2 regions of the Amycolatopsis thermophila genome follow, and region 2 is predicted to be linked to the other one. Evidence: riboswitches for the same ligand, from Rfam matches in the RefSeq annotation. Region 2 holds a riboswitch; the other holds the start of a gene.
What was found. A riboswitch is a leader RNA that binds a small molecule or an ion and turns the genes downstream of it on or off. The one in region 2 is predicted to bind glycine.

Region 1: it holds a riboswitch for glycine, as region 2 does, so the genes downstream of both, gcvP (aminomethyl-transferring glycine dehydrogenase) here and FB470_RS01795 (glycine cleavage system protein H) in region 2, are expected to answer to the same signal.

Annotation. Positions count from the first base shown of each region.
Region 1 is NZ_JAUSUT010000001.1:3,706,778-3,716,204, forward strand. It holds gene FB470_RS18250 (SRPBCC family protein) at 145-825, shown strand; gene FB470_RS18255 (NAD(P)-binding domain-containing protein) at 1,122-2,204, shown strand; gene FB470_RS18260 (amidohydrolase family protein) at 2,985-3,797, opposite strand; gene FB470_RS18265 (TetR/AcrR family transcriptional regulator) at 3,790-4,389, opposite strand; gene FB470_RS18270 (glutamine synthetase family protein) at 4,478-5,809, shown strand; gene FB470_RS18275 (gamma-glutamyl-gamma-aminobutyrate hydrolase family protein) at 5,862-6,536, shown strand; gene FB470_RS18280 (3-oxoacyl-ACP reductase) at 6,569-7,333, shown strand; glycine riboswitch at 7,367-7,458, shown strand; gene gcvP (aminomethyl-transferring glycine dehydrogenase) at 7,581-9,427, shown strand, end outside.
Region 2 is NZ_JAUSUT010000001.1:388,590-398,016, forward strand. It holds gene FB470_RS01770 (carboxymuconolactone decarboxylase family protein) at 108-581, shown strand; gene FB470_RS01775 (amino acid permease) at 676-2,094, shown strand; gene FB470_RS01780 (glycine-rich domain-containing protein) at 2,079-2,693, opposite strand; partial or broken gene FB470_RS01785 (L-serine ammonia-lyase) at 2,942-4,294, opposite strand; gene glyA (serine hydroxymethyltransferase) at 4,305-5,576, opposite strand; gene FB470_RS01795 (glycine cleavage system protein H) at 5,576-5,887, opposite strand; glycine riboswitch at 6,076-6,167, opposite strand; glycine riboswitch at 6,169-6,260, opposite strand; gene FB470_RS01800 (hydantoinase/oxoprolinase family protein) at 6,420-8,495, shown strand; gene FB470_RS01805 (hydantoinase B/oxoprolinase family protein) at 8,492-9,427, shown strand, end outside.

The DNA.
Region 1 (9,427 bases), 3.3 Mb from region 2:
CCGGGACACACCAACGTGATCAACGACCCCGTTTTCCGCCTCGCCCACAACGGGCACTGGTGCTTCGGAATCACCCACATGCCCGTTCCGGCACTAAGGTGGCTCAGAGGGACTTGAAGCTGTCTGGAGAAGGGAGGTCGGCCCGTGCGGCTCGACCATGAATTCACCGTTCCGGCCCCGCCTGCCGAAGTGTGGAAGGCGGTCACCGACCCGGAGCGCGTTGCCCCCTGCATGCCGGGCGCGACCCTGACCAAGGTCGAGGGCGAGACGTTCACCGGCACGGTCAAGGTGAAACTGGGGCCGATCTCCCTGCTGTACAAGGGCTCCGGCGAGTTCCTGGAGACCGACGAGCAGGCCCGCAAGATCGTGATCAAGGCGTCCGGCAAGGACTCCCGAGGCGCCGGTACCGCGGCGGCCACCGTCACGGTGACCCTGTCCGAGGAGAACGGCGGCACGAAGGGCACGGTGGCCACGGACCTCAACGTCACCGGCCGCCCGGCGCAGTTCGGCCGCGGCATGATTTCCGAGGTCGGCGGCAAGATCCTGGACCAGTTCGCCACCAACCTCGCCGACCGCCTGGGCTCCGCGGAGACCCCGTCGGCCCCCGCGACCGAGGACAAGCCGGCCGAGTCCGGGGTGACCACCGAGCCGGCCCCGGAGAAGCCCAAGCTCGAAACGGTGAAGCCCCAGGCCCAGGAAGCCGAGGCGATCGACCTCTTCGAGTACGCCGGGAGCTCCATCACCAAGCGGCTGGCGCCGGTGCTGGCCGGACTCGCCGCGGTGCTCGGCGTGGTCGCGATCGTGCGCTTGCTTCGCCGCCGCTAGTCGCGCGGGAGGCCTCGTCGGCGCGCCAGACTGCGCGGGTTCGCCGCGGTCGCGGCGCGGTGGCGCTCGTCGGTCTGGTCCGCCGTGGTCGCGCCTGGGGTGGGCGCCGGTCGTGGTGAGTGGCTCCGCGGTGTGCGGGGTTCGTTGCCGTGCTCGGCGAGCGCCCCGGCCCCGCTTGGTCCGACAGTGCCTCGCGAACGAGCCGTCGCCACATGCCCCGCGCCACGGTGGCGAAGCGGCGGTGCCCTGCGCCACGGGTGGGGAAGCGGCGCGCCCCCTGATCGGTTGTACTGGGCGTGCACAGCGAGACGGATGTGGTGGTCATCGGGGCGGGGCAGGCCGGGCTGTCGGCCGCCTACTTCCTCCGGCGGGCCGGCCTGCGGAACGGCTCGGGGTTCGTCGTGCTCGATCACAATCCCGCGCCGGGCGGGGCGTGGCAGCACCGCTGGCCCTCGCTGCGCCTGGACAAGGTCCACGGGTTCCACGACCTGCCCGGCCTGGCCTTCGACGAGCACGACGAGCACCGGAAGGCGTCCGACGTCGTCGCCGAGTACTTCGCCCGCTACGAACGCCTCTTCGACCTGCCGGTCCGGCGCCCCGTGGAGGTGCTCGCCGTGCGGGACGGGGGTGCGCGCCTCCTCGTCGAGAGCGCCGACGACACCTGGGCCGCCCGCGCGGTCATCAACGCGACGGGCACCTGGGGCCGCCCCTTCTGGCCGCACTACCCGGGCCAGGAAACCTTCACCGGCCGCCAGCTGCACACCGCCGACTTCCGCGACGCCGAGGAGTTCCGCGGCAAGCACGTCCTCGTCGTCGGCGGCGGCACCTCCGCCGTGCAGCTCCTCATCGAGATCGCCGACTTCGCGAGCGGCACCACGTGGGTCACCCGCCGGCCGCCGGTCTTCCGCGACGTCGAATTCGGTCCCGAGCTGGGCCGCGAGGCCGTCGCGAAGGTCGAGCGCCGGGTGCGGGCCGGCCTGCCGCCGATGAGCGTCGTGAGCGTGACCTGCCTGATTCGGACGCCGCAGGTCCGCGCGGCCGAGGCCCGCGGAATCCTCGACCGTAAGCCGATGTTCGACCACATCACCCCGACCGGCATCGTCTGGCCCGACGGTAGTGAGCAGCGCGTCGACGTGATCCTGTGGGCCACCGGTTTCCGCGCCGCCCTGGACCACCTGGCGCCGCTCCACCTGCGTGAACCCGGCGGCGGCATCCGCATGGACGGTACCCGCGTGGTCAAGGAGCCCCGCCTGCACCTGGTCGGCTACGGCCCCTCGGCGAGCACGATCGGCGCCAACCGCGCGGGACGCACCGCCGTACGCGAGGTCCGGCAGCTCCTGGCCGCGACGCAGGCGGACCAGGTAGCGGCCGCGAGCTGAGGCGCCGCCGGCTCGGCGGGTGGTCACGCGCTCCAACGCGCCGCGCGAGGCGTCCCAGCCTCCCGCGCGTGGGCTGGGTGGCCGGAGCGGATGCGTCGAGCTGGCGCCTGGGGTACTGCAAGGGCGGGCGGCGTGGCCGGGTCTGGGGTGCCGCCCGCGCATCCGCTGGGTGGGCTGGGTGGCCGGAGCGGATGCGTCGAGCTGGCGCCTGGGGTACTGCATGGGCAGGCGGCGTGGCCCGGTCTGGGGTGCCTCGCGTGCGCTGGGTGGCTGCGGTGACCGGAGCGGATGCGTCGAGCTGAGGCGTCGGGTATCGCACGGGCAGGCGGCGTGGCCGGGTCTGGGTGCCTCCTGCGCGTGCGCCGGGTGGCGGCGGTGACCGGAGCGGATGTGTTGAGCTGGCGCCTGGGTGCCGCACGGGCAGGCGGCGTGGCCGGGTCTGGATGCCTCCTGCGCGTGCGCCGGGTGGCGGCGGTGACCGGAGCGGATGTGTTGAGCTGGCGCCTCGGGTGCCGCACGGGCAGGCGGTGTGGCCCGGTCTGGGGTGCCTCCCGCGTGCGCCGGGTGGCCGGGGTGGCCGGAGCGGATGTGTCGAGCTGGCGCCTGGGTGCCGCACGGGCAAGCGGTGTGGCCTGGTCTGGGTGCCTCCCGCATCGGCTGGGTGGCCGGGGTGGCCGGAGCGGTTGCGTCGAGCTGGCGCCTCGGGTGCCGCACGGGCAGGCGCCGTGGCCCGGCCTGGGGTGCCGCCCGCGCATCCGCTGGGCGCAGGCCCGCCCCGGTCTAATTCGGCAGTGCGAACACCTTCCGGGCGTTGCCGCCCAGGTACAGCTCGCTCGCGGTCGCCCCCAGCTCCAGGTCCGGGAGCCGCTTCAGGGCCCCGGCCGGGGTCAGCATCGGGTAGTTGCTGCCGAACAGCACGCGCCCCCGCCCCCGTCCCCGCATGAACTCCACCAGCTCGCCGGGCAGCCGGTGCACCGCGTAGGCCGACGTGTCCACGTAGAAGTTCGGGTACTTCGTCGCCAGGGAGAGGACCTCCGCCATCCACGGGTAGCCCACGTGCCCACCCACCACGACCAGCTCCGGGAAGTCCAGCAGCACCTCGTCGAGGTACGGGATCGGCCGCCCGGGCTCCGACGGGCACAACGGCCCGGTGTGCCCGATCTGCGTGCAGAACGGCACGTCCTCCTCGACGCACGCCACGTACACCGGGTAGTAGCGCCGGTCGTTCGGCGGCAGGTTCCACAGCCACGGCACCACCCGCACCCCGACGAACCCGTTCCGCACGCACCGCCGGATCTCCCGCACCGCCCGCACCGGGTCGGTCAGGTCCACCGAAGCCAGCCCGGCGAACCGGTCCGGGTGCGCCGACACGATCTCCGCCACTTCGTCGTTCGAGATCAGCGCCCCACCGGGCCCGTGCCACGCCGACAGCAACCCGACCCGCACCCCGGCCTCGTCCATCGCGTCCAGAGTCGCCTGCAGCCGGGGAGCGCGGCGCGACATGTCCGTCCACCGCAGCAGCGTCTCCAGCCACGGCTGGTCCATGAAACGCTGGTTCGGCTGCTGCATCCACACGTCGATCACGTCAGCCATCGGTTCTCCCTCCACTGGTCAACAAGGTGTGCGCGGCGCGGGCCACCAGATCCGCGACGGATACCGGCGGGGGACGGCCCTGCGCCAGGTAGCGCCGGACAGCGGCGTAGGGCAGGTCGATCAGCACCAGCAGCAGCTCGTCGGTGCCCAGCCCGGTCGTCGCGCGCAGCGGCCGCAACGCCGTCCGCAGGATCCGGCCGAGCTCCTCGTCGGTCCGGTCGCACGCGGCCCGGTCGTCCGGCGACCAGGCGTCCTCGCCGAGCACCCGCTTGCCCGCGTACAGCACCTGCGCCTGCCCGGGGTTCTCGCGGCACCAGCGCACCACCGACGCCGTCGCCGCGACCACGTCCGCCGCCGACGGCTCCTCGCCCAGCACGGCGCGGTAGTCGTGCTGGAACCGCCGGACCGTGCGCAACCACAACGCGGCCAGCAGCGCGGGCCGCCCGGCGAACCGGTGGTACACCGATCCGCTCGGCGCTCCCGCCTCCCGCGCGACGGCCGACATGGTCACCGCCTCCGTCCCGCCCGTGGCGAAGAGGCGGACGGCCGCGTCCAGCAGGTCGTCCGCCGAAAACCGCGGTGGCCTCCCCATGATATTGGAGACTACTGTCCAAAACCGGGGTGTCAACCGCTTGACAGCGTTCCGCCCGCCCTCAAAGGTTTGTCCCATGAACAAGGGCATGCTCACGCTCGACCAGCTCCGGGAACTGGTCGAGGAGGGCGCCGTCGACACCGTTCTGGTCGCGATGACCGACATGCAGGGCCGCCTCCAGGGGAAGCGCTGCGCGGCCCCGTACTTCCTCGACGAGGTCGTCTCGCACGCCACCGAGGCCTGCGACTACCTCCTCGCCGTCGACGTGGACATGAACACCGTCGACGGCTACGCGATCTCCTCGTGGGAAAGCGGTTACGGCGACTTCGTCCTGCGGCCGGACCTGTCCACGCTGCGCCGCGTGCCCTGGCACGAGGGCACCGCCCTGGTGCTCGCCGACGTGGAGCACGTCGGAGGTGGTGAGGTGAGCGTCTCGCCGCGCCAGGTCCTGCGCCGCCAGCTCCACCGGCTCGCGCAGCGGAACCTCGCCGCCTACGTCGGCACCGAGCTGGAGTTCATCGTCTTCGACGACACCTACGAGCAGGCCCGGCAACGCGGCTACCGCGACCTCGAACCCGCCAATCAGTACAATGTGGACTATTCGTTGCTCGGCACGGCGCGGCTGGAACCGTTGCTGCGCCGCATCCGCAACGGCATGACCGGCGCCGGCATGTACGTCGAGTCCGCGAAGGGCGAGTGCAACCCCGGCCAGCACGAGATCGCGTTCCGCTTCGACGAGGCCCTGCGCACCTGCGACAACCACAGCATCTACAAGACCGGCGCCAAGGAGATCGCCGCCCAGAGCGGCCGCAGCCTCACCTTCATGGCGAAGTACAACGAGCGCGAGGGCAACTCCTGTCACATCCACCTCAGCCTGCGCGGCACGGACGGTGCTCCGGTGTTCGGCGAAGATCCCGCGCTGATGCGGCACTTCATCGCCGGGCAGCTGGCCTGCCTGCGCGAGCTCACCTGCTTCCTCGCCCCGAACATCAACTCCTACAAGCGTTTCGTGCCCGGCAGCTTCGCGCCGACCGCCGTCGCGTGGGGCACCGACAACCGCACCTGCGCGCTGCGTGTCGTCGGGCACGGGCCGTCACTGCGGGTGGAGAACCGGGTGCCGGGTGGGGACGTCAACCCGTACCTCGCCGTCGCCGCGCTCGTCGCCGCCGGACTGCACGGCATCGACAACGAGCTGCCGCTGGAGGACGAGTTCACCGGCAACGCCTACCGCTCGGACAAGCCGACCGTGCCGGCCACACTCCGGGAGGCGGCGGAGCTGCTGGCCGACAGCAAGGTCGCCCGCGAGGCGTTCGGCGAGGACGTCGTCGAGCACTACCTCAACGCGGCGCGGGTCGAGCTCGCCGCCTTCGATGCCGCCGTCACCGACTGGGAGCGCCGGCGTGGGTTCGAACGACTCTAGGCCCGCCACCACGCGCAACGGAGGCGACGGGCGCCGCTGTTCTCGACCGGTCATCGGCATCACCTCCTACCTGGAGAAGGCGAGCTGGGGCGTCTGGCACACCGACGCCGCCCTGCTGCCGCGATCCTATGTGGACTCCGTGCGCAACGCGGGCGGCGTCCCCGTTCTCCTGCCGCCGGCCGGCGAGGACGCCGACGTCCTGTCCGCGGTGGACGCCCTGGTCCTCGCCGGGGGAGCGGACGTCGAGCCGGAGCGCTACGGACAACCGGCCCAGGGCAAGACCGTGACCCGCCCGGAGCGGGACGCGTTCGAGTTCGCCCTGGCGCGGGCCGCCCTCGACCGCGGTCTGCCGGTCCTCGGCGTGTGCCGCGGCATGCAGGTCCTCACCGTGGCCCTCGGCGGCAGCCTGATCCAGCACCTGCCGGACCGCGTCGGCCACACCGGGCACCAGCCCGCGCCCGGCGTCTACGGGCCGAGCCGCGTCGCGCTCGCCGGGGGCAGCCGCCTGGCGGGGATCCTCGGCACCGAAACCAAGGGCCAGTGCTACCACCACCAGGCCGTCGACCGGCTCGGCGACGGCCTGGCAGCGGTCGGCTGGGCCGCCGACGGCACGATCGAGGCCGTCGAGCTGCCCGGCGACGACTTCGTGGTCGGCGTGCAGTGGCATCCGGAGCAGGACACGCAGGAGGTCCGGTTGTTCGCGGCGCTGGTGGCGGCATGCCGCTGACCGGCCCGCCCGAGGAGCACGGAGGTACAGGGATGCGGCGGTTCGACGGCCGGGTCGTGGTCATCACCGGCGGCGGCAGCGGGATCGGCCTGGCGACCGCGCGCCGCCTGGCGACCGAGGGCGCCACGGTGGTGGTCGCCGACGTCGACGCCGAGGCGGGCAAGGCCGCGGCGGACGAGGTCGGTGGCGAGTTCATCGCCACGGATGTGACCAGCGAGGAGCAGGTCGAGGCCCTGTTCGCGACCACCGTCGACCGCTTCGGCTCGCTCGACGTCGCGTTCAACAACGCCGGGATCTCGCCCCCGGAGGACGACTCGATCCTGACCACCGGCATCGACGCGTGGCAGCGGGTCCAGCAGGTCAACCTGACCTCGGTGTACCTGTGCTGCAAGTACGCCATCCCGCACATGCGGCGGCAGGGCCGGGGCTCGATCGTCAACACCGCGTCGTTCGTCGCCGTGATGGGTGCGGCGACCTCGCAGATCTCCTACACGGCGTCCAAGGGCGGGGTCCTGGCGATGACCCGTGAGCTGGGCGTGCAGTTCGCCCGCGAGGGGATCCGGGTGAACGCCCTGTGCCCCGGACCGGTGAACACCCCGCTGTTGCGCGAGCTGTTCGCCGAGGACCCGGAGCGCGCCGCCCGCCGTCTGGTGCACGTGCCCCTGGGCCGGTTCGCCGAACCGGAGGAGATCGCCGCCGCCGTGGCGTTCCTGGCCAGCGACGATGCGTCGTTCATCACGGCGTCGCAGTTCCTGGTGGACGGCGGTATCTCGGGCGCGTACGTTACCCCGCTGTAGACTGAAGCCGGACAACTGAACACCAGGCCGTCACGAGCCGGAGCGGGAGAGTCCCCAGGTCACTGGGGCACCGAAGGAGCAACTTCCCCGTCAATCTCTCAGGTACCAGTTACCGCTCCGCGCCAGGCCACTCTGGAAAGCAGGCGCGCATCGCGCCTCACCCAAGGTGAAAGCCGCGAGCGCGGTGAAACTCTCAGGTGCCGATGACAGAGGGGGAGTTCCCGCACCCGTAGATGAGGAGCTCCCGATGTCCTTCGCCGATCGTCACATCGGACCTTCCGAGCACGAACAGGCCAAGATGCTCGCCGAGTGCGGGTACGGGAGCCTGGACGCCCTGGTCGAGGCCGCCGTCCCGGCGTCCATCCGCACCACGGGTGCGCTGGACCTGCCCCCGGCCTCCGAGCAGGAGGCGACCGCCGAGCTGCGGGCGCTCGCCGCGAAGAACCGCCGGATGACGCAGATGATCGGCCTGGGCTTCAGCGACACCGTCACCCCGCCGGTCATCCGCCGCAACGTGCTGGAGAACCCGGCCTGGTACACCGCGTACACGCCGTACCAGCCGGAGATCTCGCAGGGGCGGCTCGAGGCGCTGCTCAACTTCCAGACCATGGTGTCCGGCCTGGCCGGCCTGGACATCGCCAACGCCTCCCTGCTCGACGAGTCCACCGCGGTCGCCGAGGCCGTCCTGCTCATGCGCCGCGTGTCGAAGGCGAAGTCGTCGCGCGTCGTCCTGGACGCCGAGTGCCTGCCGCAGACCATCGCGGTGGTGCGGACGCGGGCCGAGGCGGTCGGCATCGAGGTCGACGTGCGCGACCTGGGCACCGGGCTGCCCGAGGACTTCTTCGGCGTCGTCGTGCAGTACCCCGGCGCGTCCGGCGTGCTGCGCGGCCGGGGCTTCTACGAGGCGATCGGCACGGTCGCCAAGGACGCGGGCGCGCTCTACACCGTGGCCGCCGACCTGCTGGCGCTGACGCTGGTCACCGCGCCGGGGGAGTTCGGCGCCGACATCGCGGCCGGCACCACCCAGCGCTTCGGCGTGCCGCTCGGCTACGGCGGCCCGCACGCCGGGTACCTCGCGGTGCGCAAGGGCCTGGAGCGGTCGCTGCCCGGCCGCCTGGTCGGCGTCTCGGTCGACGCGGACGGCAACACCGCCTACCGGCTCGCGCTGCAGACCCGCGAGCAGCACATCCGTCGCGAGAAGGCGACCTCGAACATCTGCACCGCGCAGGTGCTGCCCGCCGTGCTGGCCGCGATGTACGCCGTCTACCACGGGCCCGAGGGGCTCACGGAGATCGCGCAGCGGGTCCACGGCCTGGCCGCCGGGCTCGCCGGCGCGCTGCGGTCGGCGGGCGTCGAAGTCGTGCACGAGGGCTTCTTCGACACCGTGCTCACCCGGGTGCCGGGCCGCGCGGCCGCGGTGGTCGCCGCCGCCCGCGAGTCGGGCATCAACCTGGGCCGGGTGGACGACGACCACGTGCGGATCGCCTGCGACGAGGTGACCACTGTGGACATCGTGGACCGGGTGCTGCGGGCCTTCGACGTCCGGCCGGGCATCGCCGGCGACGCGACCGCGCTGCCCACCGGGCTCGCGCGGACCAGCGAGTTCCTGACGCACGAGGTGTACCACACCCACCGCTCCGAAACGGCGATGCTGCGCTACCTGCGCATGCTGTCCGATCAGGACTACGCGCTGGACCGCGGCATGATCCCGCTCGGCTCCTGCACCATGAAGCTCAACGCGACCGCCGAGATGGAGCCGATCAGCTGGCCGGAGTTCGCGGGCCTGCACCCGTTCGCCCCGGCCGAGGACGCGGCGGGCTACCGCGAGCTGATCGACCAGCTGTGCGGCTGGCTCGCCGAGGTCACCGGGTACGACGAGGTGTCGCTGCAGCCCAACGCGGGCAGCCAGGGTGAGCTGGCCGGCCTGCTGGCCATCCGCGCCTACCACCGGGCCAACGGCCGGCCGGAGCGCGACGTGTGCCTGATCCCGTCGTCGGCGCACGGCACCAACGCCGCGTCCGCCGTGCTGGCCGGGATGCGCGTGGTCGTGGTCGCCTGCAATGACGACGGTGACGTGGACCTCGACGACCTGAA
Region 2 (9,427 bases):
GGACGGGCATGCCGGCACCAACGTCATGACCCGCACCAGTTGGCTGTCACATTTCGCCGGGCTGTTCCGTCAGGGATGTGGAAACCCCAACGGAACAGGAGTTCACCGTGGACGCTCGTCTGAACCTCTTCGCCAGCCCGACGGCAGGCAAGTTCTTCAAGCACATCTTCGCGGCGGGCAAGGTGCTCGCCGATTCGACGCTGCCCGCGACCACGCAGGCGCTGCTGACGCTGCGCGCCAGCCAGATCAACGGCTGCGGTTACTGCACGGACATGCACTACAAGGACGCGGTGGCGGCCGGCGAGGAGCCGACGCGGCTGAACCTGGTGGCGGCCTGGCGCGAAGCCACCGTGTTCACCGAGGCCGAACGCGCGGCCCTGGAGCTCACCGAGGAGGGCACCCGCATCGCCGACGCGGCCGGTGGTGTCAGCGACGAGGTGTGGGCCAACGCGGCCAAGCACTACGACGAGGAGCAGCTCGCCGCGCTGGTCGCCGCAATCGCGCTCATCAACACGTGGAACCGCATCAACGTCATCACCCGGAACCCGGCCGGCGACTACCGGCCCGGCCAGTTCGCCTGATCCGGCACAGCCCCGGGACCTTCGGAGGTCCCGGGGCGGGCCGCTCCCTAGTACCGTGATCCGGTCTCACCCGGACGAGTGATTGGGGACATCGGTGGCCGTACGCGAGCTGTTCCGGCGCAAACCCGTCGAGCAGATCGAAGCCGAGGAAGGCGGCGGGCTCCAGCGGACACTGGGCCTGTGGCAGCTGACGGCGATCGGCGTGGGCGGGATCATCGGGGCGGGCATCTTCTCGCTCGCGGGCGCGGTGGCGAACGAGACCGCCGGGCCCGCGGTGCTCATCTCGTTCCTGGTGGCCGGCATCGCCAGCGCGGCCGCCGCGTTCTCCTACGCCGAGTTCGCCGGGCTGATCCCGCGGGCCGGGTCGGCCTACACCTACGGCTACGCGGTGCTCGGCGAGCTCGTCGGCTGGTTCATCGGCTGGGACCTGCTTCTGGAGTACACCGCGATCGTCGCCGTGGTCGCGATCGGCATCTCCGGCTACTTCAACGACCTGCTGGGATTCCTCGACGTCCACCTGCCGCTGTGGATGTCCGGCGCGCCGGGCACCGAGCCGAACGGCGTGGCCGCGGGGTCGTACAAGGTGAACCTGTTCGCGATGCTGCTGTGCCTGCTGATCGCGTTCGTCCTGAACCAGGGCATGCGGTCGGCCGCGCGGTTCGAGACGCTGCTGGTGTACCTCAAGGTCGCGCTCGTCGTGCTGGTGATCGTGGTCGGCGCGTTCCACGTCAAGACCGGCAACTGGTCGAACTTCTTCCCGTTCGGGATCAGCGGGGCCTTCACCGGTGCGGCGACGGTGTTCTTCGCGGTGTTCGGGTACGACGCGATGTCGACCGCGGCCGAGGAGTCGCGCGAGTCGCAGAAGCACATGCCGAAGGCGATCCTGTACTCGCTCGGGATCTCGATGGTGCTGTACGTGCTGGCGTGCCTGGTGCTGACCGGGATGGTGCCCTACACCGACATCGACCCGGAAGCCGCGTTCTCGAGCGCGTTCGAGTCGGTCGGGTTGCGCGCGCTGGGCGCGGTCATCGCCGTCGGCGCCATTCTCGGCATCCTGACGGTGCTGTTCACGTTCCTGCTGGGCGCGACCCGCGTCGGGTACTCGATGAGCCGCGACGGCCTGCTGCCGAAGTGGTTCTCCGGCACGCACCCGGTGCGGCGGGTGCCGAGCCGGATGACGTGGGTGCTCGGCGTGGCGGCCGCGGTGATCGCCGGCCTGCTGCCGATCGGCGAGGCGGCCGAGCTGACGAACATCGGCATCCTGCTGGCGTTCGTGGTGGTGTGCGTCGCCGTGGTGGTGCTGCGGTACCGCCGGCCCGACCTGCCGCGCACGTTCCGCTGCCCCGGGGTGCCGGTGGTGCCGGCGATCGGGGTGGCGTTCTCGATCTGGCTGATCACGTTCCTCAAGCCGGAGACGTGGCTGCGGTTCGCGATCTGGTTCGTGATCGGGATGGTGGTCTACTTCACCTACAGCAGGCGGCATTCCCTCCTGGCACGTCACCACCAGAGGTAGACGTACCCGGGTGCGCCGGGCGCGCCGGCGGCGCCGCCGGAACCGATCCCGCCAGGCGGCTCGCTCGGAATCACTCCCGCTGTCCCGGGCTGGTCGGCGGTGCCGTTGCTGCCGGTGGCCACCAGCCCGGGCGAGGTTCCGCAGTCCGCGGTGCCGCCGCGCCCGTACGCCCCAGGCGTCCCGGCTTGCCCGCCGTGGGCCACGACGAGTGGTGGGCTGCCGGTGACGCCCAGGCTCGAGTCGCCGCCCGGAGCCCCGGGGACGCCGCCCACGCCGACGGTCACGATGTACTCCGTGGCCGGCGTGACCGCGACCGAACACCAGGCGGCACCCCCGCCACCACCGGTGGTGCCCGGCGCGTTGGGCGGCTGTTGTGCCGGGGTCTCCGGGGGTTTGGGTGCGGCGGCCGGCGAGGCCGTCACCCCGCCCCCGCCGCCCGCGCCCCACAGCGCGATGAACACCGAGCTGACGCCCTCGGGCGCGGTGAAGGTGCCGCCCGCGGTGAAGGCCCGGTCCCCGTGGGCGGGTTCGGCCCCGGCCACCGGCGCGGTGGCCGTGATCAGCACGGCCGCGACGGCAACGGCCTTTCCGAACACCATGCTCGAAAGGGTGCGCCGTCCGGCGGGCTCGCGCACTTCTTTCAGCCGATGGGGTGAGCCCGACGGCCGGGACCGGCGGACTTCTCCGGCAAACCCACCTGGCACCGAACACAACGAACCGGAATGACCTGCTCTGCCCGTTCGGTCACGGGGCGGACTGGGCCGACGCGCTGCTGAAGAAGGCGGCGGAGCAGATCCGATGGCCGCGCGGCCTGCCGGCGAACACCACCGTCAGGCCGCCGGTCCGGTCAGCACTCGATCACGTTCACCGCCAGTCCGCCGCGCGCGGTTTCCTTGTACTTGACGTGCATGTCGCGCCCGGTGTCGCGCATGGTCTTGATCGCCTTGTCCAGGCTCACCACGTGGCTGCCGGTGCCACGCAGCGCGATCCGGGCGGCGTTGATCGCCTTCACCGAGGCGATCGCGTTGCGCTCGATGCACGGGATCTGCACGAGACCACCCACCGGATCGCAGGTGAGGCCCAGGTTGTGCTCGATGCCGATCTCGGCCGCGTTCTCCACCTACCGGGGGCTGCCGCCGAGGACTTCGCACAGTCCCGCCGCGGCCATCGAGCACGCGGATCCGACCTCGCCCTGGCAGCCGACCTCCGCGCCGGAGATCGACGCGTTCTGCTTGACCAGGATGCCGATCGCCGCCGCGGCGAGCAGGAACCGCACGACCCCGTCGTCACCGGCATCCGCCTCGAACCGCGTGTAGTAGTGCAGGACCGCGGGGATGATGCCCGCCGCACCGTTCGTCGGCGCGGTGACGACGCGGCCGCCCGCGGCGTTCTCCTCGTTGACGGCGAGGGCGAACAGGGTGACCCAGTCCACCACGTCGAGCGGGTCCCGCGCGCCCTGCCGGACGTGAGTTCGCGGAACAGGCCGGGCGCGCCGCGGCACCCGCAGACCTCCCGGCAGCACCCCTTCCCCCTGACAGCCCGCCCGCACGCAGCCGGCCATGACACCCCAGATGTGCAGCAGCCCGTCCCGGACCTGGCGTTCGGTTCGCCCCGCCAGTTCGTTGGCGAGCATGACGTCGCTGATCCGCAGCCCGCGGTCGGCGCAGATCCGGAGCAGGTCGGCGGCCGTGGCGAACGGGTACCGCACCGGCGTGGTGTCGGCCACGATGCGATCCGCCCCAGCCGCCTGCTCGTCCACCACGAAACCGCCGCCCACCGAGTAGTAGGTGCGTTCCCGCAGGACCTCGCCGCCGGCCCCGCGGGCGGTGAACATCATGCCGTTGGGGTGGACGGGCAGGGATTTCCGGCGGTGCAGCACCACCTCGACACCGGTCTCGTGCACCCCGTTGAGCGTCACGGCGCCCCGTTCCCGCACCCGCGCGGCCCGGGCTTCCGCGGTGCGGGTGTCCACGGTGGCGGGATCTTCGCCCAGCAGACCGAGCAGGACCGCATTCTCCGACCCGTGGCCGTGCCCGGTGGCCCCCAGCGACCCGAACAGTTCCACATGCACCAGCTCGGGCAGCCGCCCCTCCCCCGTCAGTCCGTCCGCGAACCGCTTGGCCGCCCGCATCGGTCCCACCGTGTGCGAGGAGGACGGGCCGATTCCGACGGTGTAGAGGTCGAACGCGCTCAGCGCCACCGCGCGGCCCTCACATCTCCGGGTAGAGCGGGAACTTCGCGGCCAGCGCCGCCACGCGGGCACGCAACCCGGGCAGCACATCCTCCGGCGCGGACGTGACGAGCGCCGTCGCGAGGATGTCGGCGACCTCGGCGAACTCCGCGGCGCCGAAGCCGCGCGTGGCGAGCGCGGGCGTGCCGATCCGCACTCCCGAGGACACCATCGGCGGACGCGGGTCGAAGGGCACCGCGTTGCGGTTCACGGTGATGCCGGCCGCGTGCAGCCGGTTATCGGCCTGGCGCCCGTCGAGCGCCGAGTGCCGCAGGTCCACCACCACGAGGTGGACCTGTGTGCCGCCGGTGAGGACCGAGATCCCGGCCTGCCGGACGTCGTCGGCGAGCAGCCGGCGGGCGATGAGGCGGGCGCCCTCGAGGGTGCGGCGCTGCCGGTCGCGGAACTCTTCGGTCCCGGCCAGTTTGAACGCCACCGCCTTCGCCGCGATCACGTGCTCGAGCGGACCGCCCTGCTGCCCCGGGAAGACCGCCGAGTCGATGCGTTTGGCCAGCGCCGCGTCGTCGGTGAGGATCACGCCGCCGCGCGGGCCGCCGAGAGTCTTGTGGGTCGTGGTGGTGACGACGTCGGCGTGCGGCACCGGGCTGGGGTGCAGGCCGGCCGCCACGAGCCCGGCGAAGTGCGCCATGTCCACCACCAGGCGCGCGCCGACGTCATCGGCGATGCGGCGGAACGCGGCGAAGTCCAGGTGCAGCGGGTAGGCCGACCAGCCGGCCACGATGAGCTTCGGGCGGTGCTCGGCCGCCAGCCGCTCGACCTCGGCCAGGTCCAGCCGGAAATCGGTGTCACGCACGTGGTAGGGCACGACCCGGTAGAACCGGCCGCTGGAGTTCGCCCGCATCCCGTGCGTCAGGTGCCCGCCGTGGGCCAGGTCGAGGCCGAGCACGGTGTCACCGGCTTCGAGCATCGCGAACATGGCCGCCGCGTTGGCCGGTGCCCCGGAATTCGGCTGGACGTTGGCGAAACGGGATCCGAACAGTTGCTTCACGCGGTCGATGGCGAGTCGTTCCACGGTGTCGACGTGCTCGCAGCCGCCGTAGTACCGGCGACCGGGATAACCCTCGGCGTACTTGTTGGTCAGGACCGAGCCCTGCGCCTGCATCACCGCCACCGGCGCGGAGTTCTCGCTCGCGATCAGCTCGAGGGTGTGCCGCTGACGGTCGAGCTCGGACGTCACCGCGGCGTGCACCTCGGGGTCCACTTCGGACAGCGGGAGGTCGTGCGTACCCATCAGGCGCCGCCGGTGCGCGCCAGGTAGGCGGCCGCGTCGAGCAGGTCGCCCACCGCGGCGACCTTCATCCGGATCAGCCAGCCCTCGCCGAACGGGTCGGTGTTGAGCAGACCGGGGTCGGCGGCGACCTTCGCGTTGACCTCGACGACCTCGCCGTCCACCGGCGCGTAGAGCTCGCTGACCGACTTGGTGGACTCGATCTCACCGCACGGCCGGCCCGCCGCGACGGTGCTGCCGACGGTGGCGGTGTCCCCGTCGACGTCGAGCCACTCGTGCTCGGCGGTGTACTTCAGCTCGGCCGGAACGGACACGGGCGCCTCCTCGGCTGATCGGGCCCGCACGGCAGCGGCCGGCATCGGGTCCGGAGTGGACCGTGTGGTGGGCGGGCCGGCGGATGGCGCGGCGGTCCCGGCACGGGAGGGGGATGCGGGAACGGAGTTCACGGCAGGAGGCTCCCGGTGTCCGGCACCGCACCGACGCGGCACCACGGCTGGGTGGGCCTCCCCGCTCTGTCATCGATACCTGAGAGCTTCACCGCGGGAGCGGTTTGCACCGTGGGCGCAGGACCGGGTCCTGACTTTCCAGAGTTCGCCTCGCCGGAGCGGTGGGGGTGCCTGAGAGATTCTGGGGAGTGTTGCTCCTTCGGCGTCCCGCCCGCGGCGGGAGCTCTCCCGCTCCGGTTCGAATGGCGCGATATGCAGTTTGACGGATGCCGAACCTAACGGGACCGGTCCGGGCCGGTCAAGAGGCTGGCCTGACGTTCAAAAACGCCAACTGACTCTTGCTGATATCTCAACCCGAGTTTACTGTGATCCCACTTACTCGTTCAGTGAAGGAGATCCCGTGGCTTCCCGTCCCGATCCCCGACCGGCCGGCTGGCGAGTCGGCGCCGACATCGGCGGCACCTTCACCGACGTCATCGCGCTGGGTCCGGCCGGCGACGTTGTCCCGATGAAGGTCCCCTCCACCCCGCCGGACTACGGCGCGGGGGTGGTGTCGGCGACCACCGGTGTGCTGGCCGCGGCCGGGGCGAAACCGGAAGCCGTCACCGCGATGCTGCACGGCACCACCGTGGCCACCAACGCGATCCTGGAGATGACCGGCGTCCGCACCGCGGTCGTCACCACCCGCGGCTTCCGCGACGTGCTGGAGCTCGGCCGGCTGCGGCGGCCGGTGCTCTACGACCTGTCCTGGTCCAAGCCGGTGCCCCTCGCCCGGCGGCGGCACCGGTACGAACTCGACCAGCGCATCACCGCCGACGGGCGGCTCGATCCCCCGGCCGACGACGACGAGATCCGCACCCTGGCCGCGCGCCTGCGGGCGGCGGGGATCCGGGCGGTGGCCGTGTGCCTGATCAACTCCTACGTCCGGCCCGACGAGGAACGCCGGGTCGCCGAGCTGCTGCGGGCCGAGCTGCCCGGCGTCTACGTCACCGCGTCGGTCGACGTGTCGCCGCAGCCGCACGAGTTCGAGCGCACGAGCACCGTGACCGTCAACGCCTACGTCGGCCCGGCCGTGCACGGCTACCTCACCCGGCTGGAAGCCGGGCTGCGGGCGGCCGAGGTGACCGCACCGCTGCTGGTGATGCAGTCCAGTGGCGGGCTGCTGGAGGCGGCTTCCGTCGCACAGCGGCCGGTGCAGATCATCGAATCCGGTCCCGCGGCCGGGGTGACCGCGGTGCAGAAGCTGGCCCAGCTGATCGGACTGTCCACAGTGGTCGCCTTCGACATGGGCGGGACCACGGCGAAGGCCTCCCTGATCGAGGATGGCGAGCCGTTCGTCTCCGCCGACTACGAGGTCGGCGGCGGGATGAACGTCGCCCGCGGCCTCAGCTCCGGCGCCGGGTACCCGGTGCGCGCCCCCTCGATCGACATCGCCGAGGTCGGATCCGGCGGTGGCAGCATCATCTCCGTGGACCCGGCCGGCGCGCTGCACGTGGGTCCCGCCAGCGCCGGTTCCCGGCCGGGCCCGGCCTGTTACGGGCAGGGCGGTGAACTGCCGACCCTGACCGACGCCAACGTGACGCTCGGGTACCTCAGCCCGCACGCCCTGGCCGGTGGCCGCGTGCCGGTCCACCCCGACCTGGCCGTGAAGGCGCTGACCCCGGTCGCCGAACAGCTCGGCGACGACGTGGCGGGCACCGCGCGAGGCGCCTACCAGGTGGCGGTGTCGAGCATGACGACCGCGGTCAAGGCGGTGACCAGCGAACGCGGACGCGACCCGCGGGAGGCCACCATGGTCGCCTTCGGCGGCGCCGGTCCGCTCTACGCCGCCGCGCTGGCCCGCGAACTGGGCATCTCCACCGTGATCGTGCCCGTGTACCCGGGCCTGTTCAGCAGCCTGGGCCTGCTCGTCGCCGACACCGAGCGGCACGAGCTCACCCCGTACCGGGACGAGTTCGCGCAGACCAGCGCGCTCGCCGCGGAGTTCGGCCGCCTCGCCGCGAAGGTGACCGACGAGCTGGGGCCGGACGCCGTGGTGGACCGGCTGCTGGACATGCGCTACCGCGGGCAGCGGTTCGAACTGCGCATCCGGGTGCCCGACGGCGACCTCACCGGCGACCTGCTCGCCGAGGTGCGATCGCGGTTCCACGCCGAGCACAAGCGCACCTACGGCCGGGCCGGCACCGACGAACTGGTCGAGCTGGTCAACCTCCGGGTCCGCGGCCGGGTGCCCACCCCGGTGTCCATCGCCGACGTGCTGAGCCTGCCCGCCGCCGACCGCGAACCCACCACCCGCGACTGCCGGTTCGCCGAGACCGTGCCGACCCCGGTCGTGGGACGGTCCGCCCTCGGCACCGAACCGGTGGCGGGACCGGTGGTCGTCGAGGACATGGACGCCACCACCCTCGTCCCGCCCGGTGCGCGAGTGCACCGCGACCGGTTCAACAACATCGTGATCACCTGGAGTGCCGCATGATCCGCGACGCCGTGACCTTCGAGGTCTTCCGCAACGCCGTCACCGGCATCGCCGACGAAATGGCGATCACGATCCTGCGCACCGCACACTCGCAGCTCGTCGCGTCCAGCATGGACTTCTCCGCCGCGCTGTGCGACGCCCACGGCCGCGTCATCGCCCAGGCCAACACCCTGCCGGTGCACCTGGGGTCCATTCCTGACGCGATGGAGGAGATCTTCGCCGAGTTCGGCGACCGGATCCAGCCCGGTGACGTCTACCTGCTCAACGACCCGTCCCGCGGCGGCATGCACCTGCCCGACATCTTCGCGGTCGCCCCGGTGTTCGCCGGCACCGCGCTCCTGGGGTTCGCGGTCACCGTCGTCAACCACACCGACGTGGGCGGCTGGGCCGCCGGTTCGATGGCCGTGCAGTCGACGAGCATCTTCGCCGAAGGCATCCAGATCCCGCCGTCGCGCCTGATCGAGGCCGGCACCACGAACGAGACCTTCCTGCAGCTCATCCTGCGCAACGTCCGCGAACCCGACCTGCTGCGCGGCGACCTCGAATCCCAGCTGGCGGCCTGCCACACCGGGGCCGAGGGACTGCGTGCCCTCGCGGCGCGGCACGGTGTCGAACGGCTCGCCACCCTCAACGACGAACTGCTCGACTACTCCGAGACCCTGCTGCGCGCCGCGCTGGCCGAAGCGGTGCCGGGGACCTACGAGTTCACCGACCACATCGACGACGACGGACTCGGCTCCGGGCCGATCCCGATCGCGGTCAAGGCGACGCTGTCCGGGTCCGCGATCGAGCTCGACTTCACCGGTTCGGCACCGCAGGTCGGCTCCGCGCTCAACGCGACCGCGTCGTTCACCCGCTCCGCCTCCTACGCGGCCCTGCAGGGTGTCCTCGCCGCCGACATCCCGGCCAACAGCGGCTTCTACCGGCCGTTC